Regions from separate parts of the Pseudarthrobacter sp. 902506025 genome, predicted to be linked through region 2. Evidence: predicted binding sites of a transcription regulator. Region 2 holds the regulator's gene; the other holds the start of a gene.
What was found. Region 2 encodes LexA, which represses DNA repair genes until DNA is damaged. Its sites were predicted from a motif close to TCGAACANNTGTTCGA; they were not measured.
Positions count from the first base shown of each region.

Region 1: the regulator LexA is predicted to act here: its motif matches at 3,027-3,042, upstream of AB0280_RS10770 (LexA family protein).

Region 1 covers NZ_JBFBKW010000004.1:191,017-197,989, forward strand. The annotation lists gene AB0280_RS10750 (glycerophosphodiester phosphodiesterase family protein) at 1-834, opposite strand, end outside; gene AB0280_RS10755 (hypothetical protein) at 876-1,139, opposite strand; gene AB0280_RS10760 (HAD family hydrolase) at 1,265-2,083, opposite strand; gene AB0280_RS10765 (hypothetical protein) at 2,093-2,881, opposite strand; gene AB0280_RS10770 (LexA family protein) at 3,056-3,487, shown strand; gene AB0280_RS10775 (Y-family DNA polymerase) at 3,511-4,809, shown strand; gene AB0280_RS10780 (lmo0937 family membrane protein) at 4,916-5,062, opposite strand; gene AB0280_RS10785 (ABC transporter substrate-binding protein) at 5,362-6,540, shown strand.
Region 2 covers NZ_JBFBKW010000006.1:38,496-45,468, reverse strand. The annotation lists gene AB0280_RS12740 (ATP-dependent DNA helicase) at 1-1,548, shown strand, start outside; gene lexA (transcriptional repressor LexA) at 1,612-2,346, opposite strand; gene AB0280_RS12730 (LysM peptidoglycan-binding domain-containing protein) at 2,705-3,055, shown strand; gene AB0280_RS12725 (histidinol-phosphate transaminase) at 3,125-4,243, shown strand; gene hisB (imidazoleglycerol-phosphate dehydratase HisB) at 4,306-4,932, shown strand; gene hisH (imidazole glycerol phosphate synthase subunit HisH) at 4,929-5,687, shown strand; gene AB0280_RS12710 (hypothetical protein) at 5,688-5,846, shown strand; gene priA (bifunctional 1-(5-phosphoribosyl)-5-((5-phosphoribosylamino)methylideneamino)imidazole-4-carboxamide isomerase/phosphoribosylanthranilate isomerase PriA) at 5,930-6,676, shown strand; gene AB0280_RS12700 (SseB family protein) at 6,698-6,973, shown strand, end outside.

The DNA of each region.
Region 1 (6,973 bases), on a different contig from region 2:
AGCCGGGCCGGGCGCCCGGTTAGCCTGCCCGGGCTTCTCCGGCCACTGGCCTCGGGCGCGCAGCACGTCGCGGAGCAGGTCCGCCCGGTCGGTGACGATGCCGTCCACCCCCAACTGGAGGAGCCGGTGCATCTCGCCGGCATCGTTGATGGTCCACACATGAACCACCAGGTCCAGGTCATGCGCCCGCCGGATGAAACCGGTAGTGACCACAGGCACCCGCCCATAGCGGACGGGCACTTGCAGAGCATGCACGTCCCGGAGCACCCGGCGCATGAGCCACCGGAACGCCGGACGTGGAAGCGCAGGCCCCAGCAAGGTGAAGAGGGCGCTCGAGGCCACTCCAGCGGACGAAGCCACAGGCTGGCTGAGCAGTTTCAGCACCGCGCGCCGCCGGCGGTCCGAAAAGCTGGTCACCAGAACGCGGTGGTGCACCTGGTGCCGCTCGATCGCGGCAGCGGTGCTGCGGACCGAGCCCCAGTCCTTGACGTCGAGGTTCAGCCGCGCTTCGGGAAGCTGGGTGACCAGTTCGTCGAACGTGGGGATGGGCTCGCGGCCGTTGATCCGCGCCCTGGCCACGTCCGCGGCCGGAAGTTCCGCCACCCGGCCCCTGCCGTCCGTGACCCGGTCCAGGGTTTCGTCATGGAAGAGCAGCAGCACGCCGTCCGCCGTCGTGTGCACATCCGTTTCGAGGTAGCGGAAGCCGAGGTCGACGCCGGCGCGGAACGCGGCCATGGAGTTTTCCAGGCCCTCAGCCGAGAATCCGCGGTGCGCCATGGCGATGGGAAGCTGCCGCCCGGCGTCGTCAGGGTGCTCGAAGAAAGGCAGGCTCACACTGCGAGCCTACCGCCCCCACCATGAGTGGAAACCGACCGTCAGTCCAGGCAGGCGGTCTCTCCGCAGGGAAGGATGTCCACGCCGTCGCCGCAGTGCAGCAGGGTCCGCCCACGGCCGGCGTCCAGGTGGACCCATACCGCGGTGTGGTCCGCCGTGACGGTGTCCACCACGCCGCCTGCCTCGAATCCGGGCGCGAACAGGACCCGGACCCGGTCACCCTGGCGCAACTGTTTCCAGTGCGGAGCGGGCGTTGCTTTGCGCTGCGGCGCATCGGCCGCGTGCTGCCTGACGTTTCGTGCCATCATTGCCCCCTTCGAGCCGGCGGGAGGGTGCCTGCTCTCCACGCTTCACGCTACGCAGGGAAGGTAAACGCCAGGTGAGCGCAAGCTGTGAAAATGGGGGTGCCGGGTCCGGGACAGCCCGGGCGTCAGGAAAACTGGACGCCCAGGGCAGCGAGCCGGGCCTCCAAAACCTGGGCCACGCCGTCGTCGTCAAAATGCGGCGCCTGCTGCCCGGCCGCGCGGATGGCTTCCGGATGGCCGCTGGCCATCGCGTACCCATGACCGGCCCAGCGGAGCATCTCGATGTCGTTGGGCATGTCGCCGAAGGCCACCACGTCTGCGGCGTCGATGCCCAGTGCGCGTGCGTATTCTGCAAGCGTGACGGCCTTGTTCACGCCGGGCAGCGACAGTTCCAGCATCGCAACGCCCGGGGAGGAGTGGGTGGTGGCGGCCAGGTGTTCGACGGCGGGCGCCACCTCGGCGAGGAAGTCGTCCGGAGTGCCGTCGCGGACGATGGCGAGGAACTTGACCACGGAGTCATCGTCCGTGAGGGTTTGCTTCAGCGGCGCCGGGGTGAATTCGGCGAGAAGTTCGCTGGACTCGTTTTCGATGAAGCCCGGTTCCAGGTGGAATCCGGTGAGCGTTTCCGCGGCGAACAGCGCAGCCGGGCGGAGCCCCTTGATGATGCGGCGGGCTTCCAGGACGGTCTCGATGGCCAGTGTGCGGGCGGAGACCAGGCGGTCCGCTTCAAGATCCCACACGACGGCACCATTGGAGCAGATCACCCGGCCGGTGTGGCCCAGCTGTTCCTCCAGGGGGTGCAGCCAGCGGGGCGGGCGGCCGGTCACAAACACCAGTTCGACGCCGGCATCCCGGCAGGCGTGGAAGGCACGGATGGTGCGGTCACTGATTTTTCCGTCGTGTCCGAGGATCGTTCCGTCAATATCGCTTGCTACCAACCGCATCCTGCAAGTCTACGTGGGCGGTTGGCTCCCGTGCGCCGATTCCACGGACAGGAGCCGGGCGTAGTTCAGGCACATGCTTAGGCTTTCATCGGCCGGGGCGCGGGTGCCCTTGAGGACTACCGGGGCGCCGGCGGCAAGACGCTGGCCGCCGGGCATTACCAGCGTTTCAGCGTCGAAACTGGTTCCTTCGGGGAAGATCAGGGTGTAATCGTTCCCGTCGGCAGCCTGCAGGATGACGCATCCGGCCCCGTCCCTGTCCATGTGGCCCTTGAGCTCCACCTCGGGTCCCGTTGCGGACGTCTGACTGGAGCGGACCACGGCCTTCAGCCCATCCGTTCCCGGCAGCACCGTGGTGGGAGGCTTCGCGGAGGCCGGCACCAGCCGGAAGGCGTAACGGCCCTCTGCTCCGCCTTCCGGAGTCATGACGAAGTCCACTCCCCGGACGGCGAGCGCCACCTGCGTTTTGAAGATGTTCCCGTCACAGGGGACCTGCAGCGGGGGAAGGACTTCGGCGCCGGCCTGGCTGGCAAGCGAAACCTCTGCCGTCACCGGACCCTCGCAGGTGAAATGCACCTCATAGCGACCCGGTTCCGCGCCAGTGAATCCGAAGCTGACCGTGGTGTTCGAGCTGGTGGAACCGGCGAACTCGCCGGGCAACCTGGGCTGCAGTTGCTCCTGGGACCACTGGCGCATGTCTTCCACCCCGGAAGCACGCGGATCGGCGCCGGGCTGGGCGGCAGCGGTGGCCGGGGCGACGGCACTGGAGCCTGCCCCTCGGGTACCTCGCTGTACGCGCACCCCGCCAGTCCCGGCGTCATCGCCGCCGCAATCCACCAAAGCCGTACCAACCGCATCGTTTCCCCCCCCAGAGCAGACAGTGGCCTGAGTCTAGTCCCCCGAGCGGGACTGCCCGTTGTCAGCCCTCGGGGCTACACTGAAACTATCGAACATATTTTCGAATAAAGGTGTGTTGTGGGCGTTATTGTCGGTCCCCGCGTGATAGACGCGGGCGCCTCGTTGTTCTCGGTGCTGATTTCCCCGGTCGCGGTGGCGGCGGGCTTTCCGTCGCCGGCACAGGACTACTTCGACGGCCGGATCGACCTGAACGCGCACCTGATCAAGGACATCACCAGCACCTTCGTGGTCCGGGTGACGGGGGATTCCATGGAGGGTGCCGGCATCAGCGACGGGGACGAACTGATCGTCAACCGTGCCCTCGAGCCCAGGGACGGGGCCGTGGTGATCGCCGTCCTGGACGGGGAACTGACGGTCAAGCGCTTGCGCATCACCCGCACTGGCGTGGTGCTGCAGGCGGAGAACCCCAAGTACCCGGACATCCACGTGCCCGCACTGTCCGAGCTGACCATCTGGGGCGTTGCCACCAGGTGCCTGCACCATGTCTGAGCTGCCCGCGCTTGGGGACCAGCATGGCTAAGCCCGTCCACATGCGGCAGATGCCGCAGATCGCGCACGTGGACGTCAACTGCTTCTACGCCTCCGCCGAGCGCGCCTTCGACCCCTCCCTGGAAGGGCGGCCGCTGGTGGTGCTCTCCAACAATGACGGCTGCGCCGTGACCCGTTCCCCGGAAGCGAAGGCACTGGGCATCGCCACCGGCGAACCGTGGTTCAAACTCGCGCCGCGGGCCAAGGAGTGGGGCCTGGTGGCAAAATCCAGCAACTATGAGCTGTACGGCGACATCAGCTCCCGCGTAATGGAACTGCTGGGCAGGTACTCGGCCTGGCTGGAGGTCTACAGCATCGACGAGGCATTCCTGGGCGTCAAGGGCACCCCGGACGAGCTGCTGTCCCTTGGCCGGAGGATGAAAGAGGCAGTCCGGCGGCACGTGGGGGTTCCCGTGTGCGTTGGCATCGCCCCCACTAAAACCCTGGCGAAACTCTGCAATAAATGGGCCAAGAACAATCCCGCCTTTGGCGGAGTCTGCCTGTGGGAATGCGTTCCGGCTGACGTGCGGGAGGGTTTGATGTCCCGGCTTCCTGTCAATGAGATCTGGGGCATTGCCGGGCGGCTCACAAAGCGCCTCAATGTGCTGGGCATCGTCACTGTCCAGGACCTTGTCAGGGCGGATCCGGTAATGATCAGGAATAAGTTCTCGGTGGTGCTGATGCGCACGGTCCTGGAACTGCGGGGCACCCCCTGCATCCCAATGGAAGAAGAGCGCATCGGCCGCGACCAGCTGATCTTTTCCCGCTCTTTCGCCACCCCTGTGACCACCGCCGCCGGGCTTCGGGAGGTGCTCAGCATCTACGGGCAGCAGGCGAGCGCCAGGCTCTCAAAGCACGGGCTGCAGGCAAAGGTCCTGACGGCGTTTGCTGCCACGTCCCCCTTCCGGGACCACGAGCAGGCGTACCCGTCTGTATGCGTCCCGCTGCCCATGCCTACGGCGGATCCGCTGCTGCTCACCAGGGCGGCGCATGCGCTGCTGCCCAGTATCCGGGACGGGCTCAAATACGCCAAGGCGGGGCTGATGCTCACCGACCTGCGGCCCACGGGAAACCAGCCGCCCCTGGAGCCCTTCGAGAACCGGCATGAGGAACGCGGCATCGGGCCGCTGCTTGAGGATGTGAGCCGCCGCTTCGGGCGGGGCACCATCGGGCTGGGGCACGCGGGCATCAAATCCGGGCTGGACTGGACCATGAAACGTGACATGCGCTCGCCCCGCTATACAACGCACTGGGACGAGCTTCCCCTGGTCAAGGCGGCGTGAGGGGTCAGGCGCCTGAAGAGCTCAAGGCGGCCTGGGGCTGCAAGGCGGCCTGGAGCCGACGGTTCCCGCCGCCGGACGCTGGGCCGGCGGCGGGGACGCGGGGTTGCTAGACGCGGGACCTGCCACGGACGAAGTGGAAGATCAGGACCACCACTGCGACAACCAACAGAATGTGGATCAGGCCGCCGCCAATGTTCGCGAGCAATCCGAGAAGCCAGAGAACGGCGATGATGATGGCAATCCAAAGCAACATGAGAGTCTCCTTGATTAGTTTTACAAAATCCCCATGCCGTGCACGTACCCACAATGCAGCACGCGAATCACGGCCCGCACCTACTGATGGCAACCAAGGCCGCCGTTGCGTCCCGGCGTCGAACAGGGCCTCCTCCACCGGACCTCCGAACAGCGTCCCCGCACGACGATTTTTGACGCCGCACTACGCCGCGTTGAGCGTTCGCGTCGCCGCGTGAACGCCCGCTACGGGATCGATTGTGGGGCCGCTGGGCGCTCCGTAATCTCGTCTCAGCATCCACCCCAGCAAAGGATTTCCCCATGGCAAACCAGCAGGACAAGAGTCCGGAAGACCAGCACGGCTCCACCCGCATTGTCGCCGGGCAGCCCGCCAAGCCCACACGCCCGCTCGGCCTGAAGATCGGAATCGCGGCAGCCGTCCTGGCCCTCATCGGTGGGGGCGCCGCCGTCGCGTCCGCCGTGAACAGCGGGACACCGGCAGCCTCGCAGGAGGCTGCCCCGTCAGGCAACCCCGCGGCCGAACTGAAGCTCGGCTACTTTGGAAACGTCACGCATGCCCCGGCCCTCGTGGGCGTCAGCAAAGGCCTCATCAAGGATGAACTCGGCAGCACCAAACTCAGCACCCAGGTGTTCAACGCCGGCCCAGCGGCAATCGAAGCCCTGAACGCAGGGGCCATCGACGCCACCTACATTGGGCCGAACCCGGCCATCAACTCCTTCGTGAAGAGCCAGGGCCAGTCGATCAACATCATTGCCGGCGCCGCAGCCGGCGGGGCGCAGCTGGTGGTCAAGCCGGACATCACCTCCGCCGCCGACCTCCGGGGCAAGACGCTCGCCTCCCCGCAGCTGGGCGGCACCCAGGACGTGGCCCTGCGCGCCTGGCTCTCCTCCCAGGGGTACAAGACCGGGGTGGACGGCAGCGGTGACGTGGCCATCAACCCCACGGAGAACGCCCAGACCCTCAAGCTGTTCCAGGACGGAAAGCTCGACGGCGCGTGGTTGCCTGAGCCGTGGGCGTCACGCCTGGTGCTGAATGCCGGCGCGAAGGTGCTGGTGGACGAAAAGGACCTGTGGGACGGTTCGCTGTCCGGCAAGCCGGGCGAGTTCCCCACCACCATCCTGATCGTGAACCAGAAGTTCGCGGCAGACCACCCGGACACCGTCAAGGCACTCCTGAAGGGCCACGCGAAGTCGGTCGAATGGCTCAACAGCGCTTCAGCCGGCGACAAGGCCACCGTCATCAATGCAGCCCTCAAGGAAGCAGCCGGCGCCGAACTGAAGGCGGATGTCATTGACCGCTCCCTGAAGAACATCGTCTTCACCGTTGACCCGCTGGCCGGAACCTACCAGAAGCTCCTGGCCGACGGCGTGACCGCAGGCACCACCAAGCAGGCCGACATCACCGGCATCTTCGACCTGCGCGCCCTCAACAGCGTCTCGACCGGAAAGACCCCGGCAGCAGGACTCGGCAAGGAGTAAAGCCTCATCGATTGCTCCGTAAACGCCCTTTTGACCCCTCATAACGGCGTCTACGGAGCAATCGATGTGGCCTCGGGCCTCCACTTCGGCCCCGGAGCGGCCTGCATCCGGGGCCGCCTTTCTTGCTCAAATCCTGCGCCTTTCCCGCGGCAAGGCCGGGCAGCCCGCCCCTAGGCTGGGAGGGTTGGCCGGCGGGCGGCAGGAATCAGGGGGTGCCGGTGCACGGCTTCGGGAATGACGATAAGTCTCATCGGGACATGCCCGGCGGGTTCGCGCCGCCAAACGTCCGGCGCTCCCCCAGTGGACGCATCCCGCAATGGGCCATCGATGAAGCGTACGGACGGGCGGAGGCTCCTTCGCCCTGGCGCAGTGCTGAAGCCGGTCAAGGGCGGCGGAAGAAGTTCCGGAGCAGGGCGGGAAAAGAAGGGTTCCG
Region 2 (6,973 bases):
GGCAAGGAAGTGGTGCGGCTGCGCGAGTGGGCGGAGAAGACGGCCACCGGCGACCGCGACGAGCTGCTGCCTGGCGTGACCGACCGTGCCTGGCGGCAGGTTTCCGTTACCTCGATGGAGTGCCTCGGGGCGCAAAAATGCCCGATGGCCGCCGAGTGCTTCAGTGAGCTTGCCCGGCAGGATGCCGCCGAGGCCGACGTGGTGGTGACCAACCACGCCATGCTGGCCGTGAGCGCGTTCGAGGGACTGGCAGTCCTGCCCGAATACGACGTCGTGGTGGTGGACGAAGCCCACGAACTGCAGGACCGGGTGACCGGTGCCGTATCCGGGCAGCTGTCCGTCGCCATGGTCCACGCCGCCGCTTCCGGCGCGCGGAAACATACCGCCATCACCGTTGATGCGCTGAACGCCGCAGCTGCCAACCTGGAAATGGCCCTCGCGGGCGCGCCCAACGGACTGCTCCCCAACGGCCTGAACGACGAGCAACTCGACTGCGTGGACCAGCTGCGTGAAGCGTGCCGGGCTGCGTTGTCCGATTCCAAAGGGGACAGCAACACCACGGCCGACGGCGGGCGGCAGCTGGCCCGTTCCCGGCTGATGCTCATCCTGGAACTCTGCGAGCGGCTGATTGCCGCCCGCGAAAACCGGGAGGTGGTGTGGTTCTCCCGCGCCAGCACCTTTGATCCGGGCCAAGGCTATTCGCAGCCCGATGACAGTGCTCCAGTCCTGGTCAACATTGCACCGCTTTCCGTCGCCGGGAGGCTGCGGGAAGGGCTCTTCGCCGACCATACCGTGGTGCTGACCTCCGCCACCCTGGCGATCGGTTCCGCGTTCGAACCGGCCGCGGGAGGCCTGGGCCTGCTTGGTGACGGCGCGCCCAGCTGGACGGGCGTGGATGTTGGTTCGCCCTTCGACTACCCGAAACAGGGCATCCTTTATGTTGCCGGCCACCTGCCCAAGCCTGGCCGGGGTGTTTCCCCGGAGGCCCTGGCCGAACTCGAAGCGCTCATCAAGGCCTCCAACGGGGGAGCGCTCTGCCTGTTCTCGTCGCGGCGGGCGGCTGAGGAAGCTGCCGATGCCCTCCGCCCGAAGCTCGGCATGACTGTCCTCTGCCAGGGGGAGTCGACCATGACCGCCCTGGTCAAACAATTCGCGGACGAGCCGGACACCTGCCTCTTCGGAACCATGTCCCTGTGGCAGGGCGTTGATGTTCCCGGTGGATCCTGCCGGCTGGTCGTGATTGACCGCATCCCGTTCCCGCGGCCGGACGACCCCCTCATGACGGCGCGTTCGCGAGCCGTGGCGCAGGCAGGCGGAAACGGTTTCATGTCTGTTTCCGCCACGCACGCTGCGATCCGGCTCGCCCAGGGGGCCGGCCGCCTGATCAGGTCAACCGGCGACAAGGGTGTGGTGGCAGTCCTGGACTCGCGGCTGGCCACCGAACGCTATGCGGGATTCCTGCGCGGCGCCCTCCCGCCGTTCTGGGCCACCACTGACCGCGCCAAGGCACTGGCAGCCCTTAGCAGGCTGGGCGCCGACGCGTCCTGAGATCCGGCGCGTCCTGGGAACCGCCGGACAACGCCTGCGCGGATGCCGCGCAGGCGTTCGGGGCTAGAGCGAACGCAGGACCGAGACGACCTTGCCCATGATGGTGGCATGGTCACCCAGGATCGGTTCGTACTGGGTGTTCTGCGGCAGCAGCCAGGTGTGGCCATCGCGCTGGCGGAAGGTCTTTACGGTGGCCTCGTCATCCAGCAGTGCAGCGACAATGTCCCCGTTGGCGGCGTCAGCCTGGCGCCGCACCACTACCCAGTCGCCATCGCAAATGGCGGCATCCACCATGGAATCGCCAGCCACCTTGAGCATGAAAAGTTCACCCTGGCCAACCAGCTGGCGGGGCAGCGGCATGACGTCTTCGACGAGTTGTTCGGCAAGGATGGGGCCACCGGCGGCAATCCGGCCGACCAGCGGAACCATGGCCGTGTCCAGTGCAGTGGGCAGCTCCGTGACTGTGGCGCCGCCCCCTGCGGCCTGGGGCGCGGCAGGCGTGCCCCCGCCTTTGCCCCCGCCATCGAGCGTGAGCGGCATCAACACTTCCATGGCACGCGGCCGCTTGGGGTCGCGCCGAAGGTAGCCCAGCTTTTCCAACTGCGAGAGCTGGTGGGTCACGCTTGACAGGCTGGCAAGGCCCACCGTGTCGCCGATTTCCCGCATGGACGGCGGATACCCGTTCTCGTTAACGGAGCGCTGGATGGTCTCGAGGATCTTCTTCTGCCGGGGAGTCAGCCCCTTGGTGGTCCTCTTGGATTGCGGGACGGTCCTGCCCCCGGCGGCTGCTGCTGCCATATTCGCCATTGCCTTTCGCTTGCCGCCGAACCTCCCGCCGGGCGCTGTTCCGCGGTGCCGGTGGAAGGACTCCCGCTGTCATTGTCAGACCCTGCTGTTCAACTTCAGGAGTGCTTGTTCCTGGTTCCAAAACTAGGCCAGCCATAGTGCTTTTTCAAACATTTGTTCTAGCGAGTCTCGACAATGTTCGTTGATAGGTGCTAAAACTTAATCAGCAAAGTTCGAATATGTGTTCTAACCAGTAGATGACTCCTTCGAATACGCGGCCGGAAGATGTGCGCGGCGGCGGTACGGAACGGCAAGGGGCGTTGGCGGGCGGACACCCGGGCAGCACGGCAAGTCCAGGAGGGCTTAGTTCATGTCAGCTTTATCTCTTCACCAGGTTTCACCTTCGTCTGCACCCCTGCGGCTGACCCGCCGGGGGAGGATCGTCCTGATCGGGGTTCCGCTCGTAGTCCTGGCTGTTCTCCTGCTGTCACTCGCCGGGTTTTTCCATTCCCCGGCCAAGGCCTCGGATTCGGCTGCGGACCTCGCAGTGACCCCCACCGTGACGGTGACGGTGCAGCCCGGACAATCGTTGTGGGCCATTGCCGGTACGGTCGCGCCGGACCGGGACGCCCGCGACGTCGTGGCAGACATCGTCCAGCTCAACAACCTCGACGCCGGCACCGTCCTTCCGGGCCAGCAGCTGTTCGTTCCCACGCACTGAGTGGGCTGCCGGGGCTGGGCAGCAACCGTCACATTTTCCGGCGGTTGCCGCGGCAACTAAACTGTTCAGGTGAACCAGCAGCTAGAACGTCTGAACCGGCTTCCCCTCCGCAGCAACCTTCGCGGCCTGACTCCTTATGGGGCCCCCCAGCTGGACGTCCCCATCCTGCTGAACGTCAACGAAAACACCCATGGTGTTCCCGCCGATGTGCGGGCCGCCATCAGCGCTGCCGTTACGGAAGCCGCCGCGGGCCTCAACCGCTACCCGGACCGCGAGTTCACGGCGCTGCGTAAGGCCCTGGCGGAATACCTCGGGCATGGGCTCGACGAAACCAACCTGTGGGCAGCGAACGGTTCCAATGAGGTCCTGCAGCAGATCCTCCAGGCGTTTGGCGGCCCGGGCCGCACCGCCCTTGGTTTCCCGCCCACGTACTCTATGTACCCGTTGCTGGCCAGCGGAACGGACACGCAGTACATCACCGGGGAACGCGCGGAAGGCTATGACCTCAGCGCCGAGTCCGCCGCACGCCAGGTCAAGGAACTCCAGCCGAACATCGTGTTCCTCTGCTCGCCCAACAATCCCACCGGGACCGGGCTCGGCCTGGACGTCGTGGAAGCCGTCTACGACGCCGGCGCGGACAGCCAGGCCATCGTGATCGTCGATGAGGCCTATCACGAGTTCGCACACGACGGCACGCCCAGCGCACTGACGCTCCTGCCCGGCCGTGAGCGGCTCATCGTCTCCCGCACCATGAGCAAGGCCTTCGCCCTGGCCGGTGCACGGCTCGGCTATATGGCCGCCGCCCCCGAGGTGGCCGACGCCCTGCGGCTGGTGCGCCTGCCGTACCACCTGTCCGCCATCACCCAGGCCACCGCCCTTGCGGCCCTTGAACACCGCGAAGCGCTCATGGCCGACGTCCAGGACATCAAGAAGCAGCGGGACCGCATCGTGGCCGAGCTGACCCGGATGGGACTCAAGCCCGCAGCGTCGGACTCCAACTACGTGTTTTTCGGCGGCCTGGAAAACCCGCACCAGGTCTGGCAGGAACTCCTTGACGCCGGCGTGCTCATCCGGGATGTGGGCATCCCCGGCCACCTCAGGGTCACGGCGGGCACTGAGGCGGAAACCACAGCCTTCCTGACCTCCCTGGAACGCATCCTTGCCGGCCACGCCGCGCTTCACGCCTAGACTTGATATTGCGGCGCTGGACGCCTTGAACCACTTCTTCTCCCACAAAGGATCCCTTCACCATGAGTTCAACCGGATCGAATACGGCTGCAGCCCGGACCGCCCGCATGGAGCGTGCCACCAGCGAGTCCTCCGTACTCGTGGAGATCAACCTGGACGGCACGGGAATCTCGGACATCGACACCTCGGTGCCGTTCTACGACCACATGCTGACGGCCCTGTGCAAGCACTCGTTGATCGACATGACCGTCAAGGCCACCGGGGACACCCACATCGACGTCCACCACACCGTTGAGGACGTCGCCATCACCTTCGGTGAAGTCCTGCGGACCGCCCTCGGCAACAAGGCGGGCATCCGCCGGTTCGGAGAGGCCACGGTGCCGCTGGACGAGGCCTTGGCGAACGCAGTGGTGGACGTTTCCGGCCGCCCCTACCTGGTGCACGGCGGTGAGCCCGCCGGCCAGGAATACCACCTCATTGGCGGCCACTTCACCGGCTCCCTGACCCGGCATGTCTTTGAAGCCATCACGCTGCACGCCGGCATCTGCCTGCACATGAACGTGCTGGCCGGCCGCGACCCCCACCACATCGTCGAAGCACAGTTCAAAGCCTTTGCCCGCGCCCTTCGCGCCGCCGTCGAACCCGACCCCCGGGTTGAGGGCATCCCCTCCACCAAGGGTGCGCTGTGAGCGGCCAGGAACTGAGGGACGGGGCAATCATCGACCCCTCGGCGTCGCGCAGGCTGCCGTCGCCCGAGGGCAAGCCCACCGTCACGGTGCTTGACTACGGTTCCGGGAACGTCAGGTCCGCGGTGCGCGCCCTCGAGCGCGCCGGCGCGGAAGTGATCCTGAGCGCCAAACCGGAGGATGTCCTGAACGCGGACGGCTTGGTGGTACCTGGCGTCGGCGCGTTCGAAACCGTGATGCGCGAACTCAAGGCCGTGGACGGCATCCGGCTCATCGGCCGGCGCGTGGCCGGCGGACGTCCGGTGCTTGGCATCTGCGTGGGCCTGCAGGTCCTGTTCGAAGCCGGCGTGGAACACGGCACCGAAGCCCAGGGCATCGGTGAATGGCCCGGAAAGGTGGAGGCACTTCCGGCTGAGGTCGTACCGCACATGGGCTGGAACACCGTCAAGGTCCCTGAAGGCTCAAAGCTCTTTGCCGGCGTCGAAAACGAACGGTTCTACTTCGTGCACTCCTACGGCGTGCAGGAGTGGAACTTCGACGTCATCCAGCCGCGGATGGCACCGCCCCTGGTGACCTGGTCCGAGCACGGCGGCCCGTTCATCGCCGCCGTCGAAAACGGCCCGCTCTGCGCAACCCAGTTCCACCCCGAAAAATCCGGCGATGCCGGTGCGCGGCTCCTGCGCAACTGGGTGGAGGGCCTGCGCAGGCCGGACGCCGCTGGTTCCGGTGCCCCGGCCAACGCCGGCAGTGGCGCCTAAATGTGGTCCGTACTCCTGATGGGCCTCGCCGGCCTGCTGATTGGCGGCGGCATCTCGTTCCGGCAGCAGGCCAGGCCCATGTGGCTTCAGGTGTCGTTCTATGTCCTGGCCGCAATGGCACTGGTTGCCGCCTACCTGCTCACCCTGCCGGGTAATTGACCGTCCAGGGCGGCACGGAGCATTGACGGCACCGGGCGGCCCCCGTTTTAGTCCCAACCGAAGAACCAACACCGAGGATGAGTATGACCACCGCACATGACCTGCCGGTACTTGAACTCCTGCCCGCCGTCGACGTCGTCAACGGCCAGGCCGTCCGGCTGGTCCAGGGCGAGGCGGGCAGCGAAACCAGTTACGGAACACCCCTCGAGGCTGCGTTGAACTGGCAGCAGCAGGGTGCCGAATGGGTCCACCTGGTTGACCTTGACGCAGCCTTCGGACGCGGTTCCAACGCCGACCTGCTCCGCGAGGTGGTGGGCCGGCTGGACATCAAGGTGGAGCTCTCGGGCGGCCTCCGCGACGATGAAACCCTGGAGGCAGCACTCGACCTGGGCGTCGCCCGGGTCAACCTGGGGACCGCGGCACTGGAAAACCCCGACTGGACCGCACGGGCCATCGAGCGCTTCGGCGACAAGATCGCCGTCGGCCTGGACGTCCGGGGCACCACCCTGGCCGGCCGAGGCTGGACGAAGGAAGGCGGGGACCTGTGGGACGTCCTGGGCCGCCTGGAGGAGGCCGGCTGCGCCCGCTACGTGGTCACGGATGTGACCAAGGACGGCACTTTGCAGGGCCCCAACGTTGAACTGCTGCGCCAGATGGTGGAGAAGACCGGTAAGCCCGTGGTGGCGTCCGGCGGCATTTCCAGCCTCGACGACCTCAAGGTCCTCCGCTCGCTGGTCCCCCTCGGCGTCGAAGGGGCCATTGTGGGCAAGGCCCTCTACGCCGGTGCCTTTACGCTGCCCGAAGCCCTCGACGTCGCCGGCCGCCGCTAGGCCCGGGGAAAGCGCCCGGCCATGCCCAGCTCCGAAGAACCGCTAAGCCCTCCCGCCCGCCAACTGCCCGGCCACATTGCGGCGGCGCTGGCCGGCGCCGGTGGTGCCACGGATTCCGCGGGCCGGCCATGGGCCGGCCGCAGCCTCGCCGGTGAGGACGCAAAGATCCACAACTTCGAGGACGACGACGGAACGGCCGACGCCGGTTACCTCGCCGCAATTGCCGCGCTCCGCCAGGGGCGGGGCGACGAGGCTGACGTCGTTGCGTCGCTGGCCACGGCCCGGGTCTTCATTCCC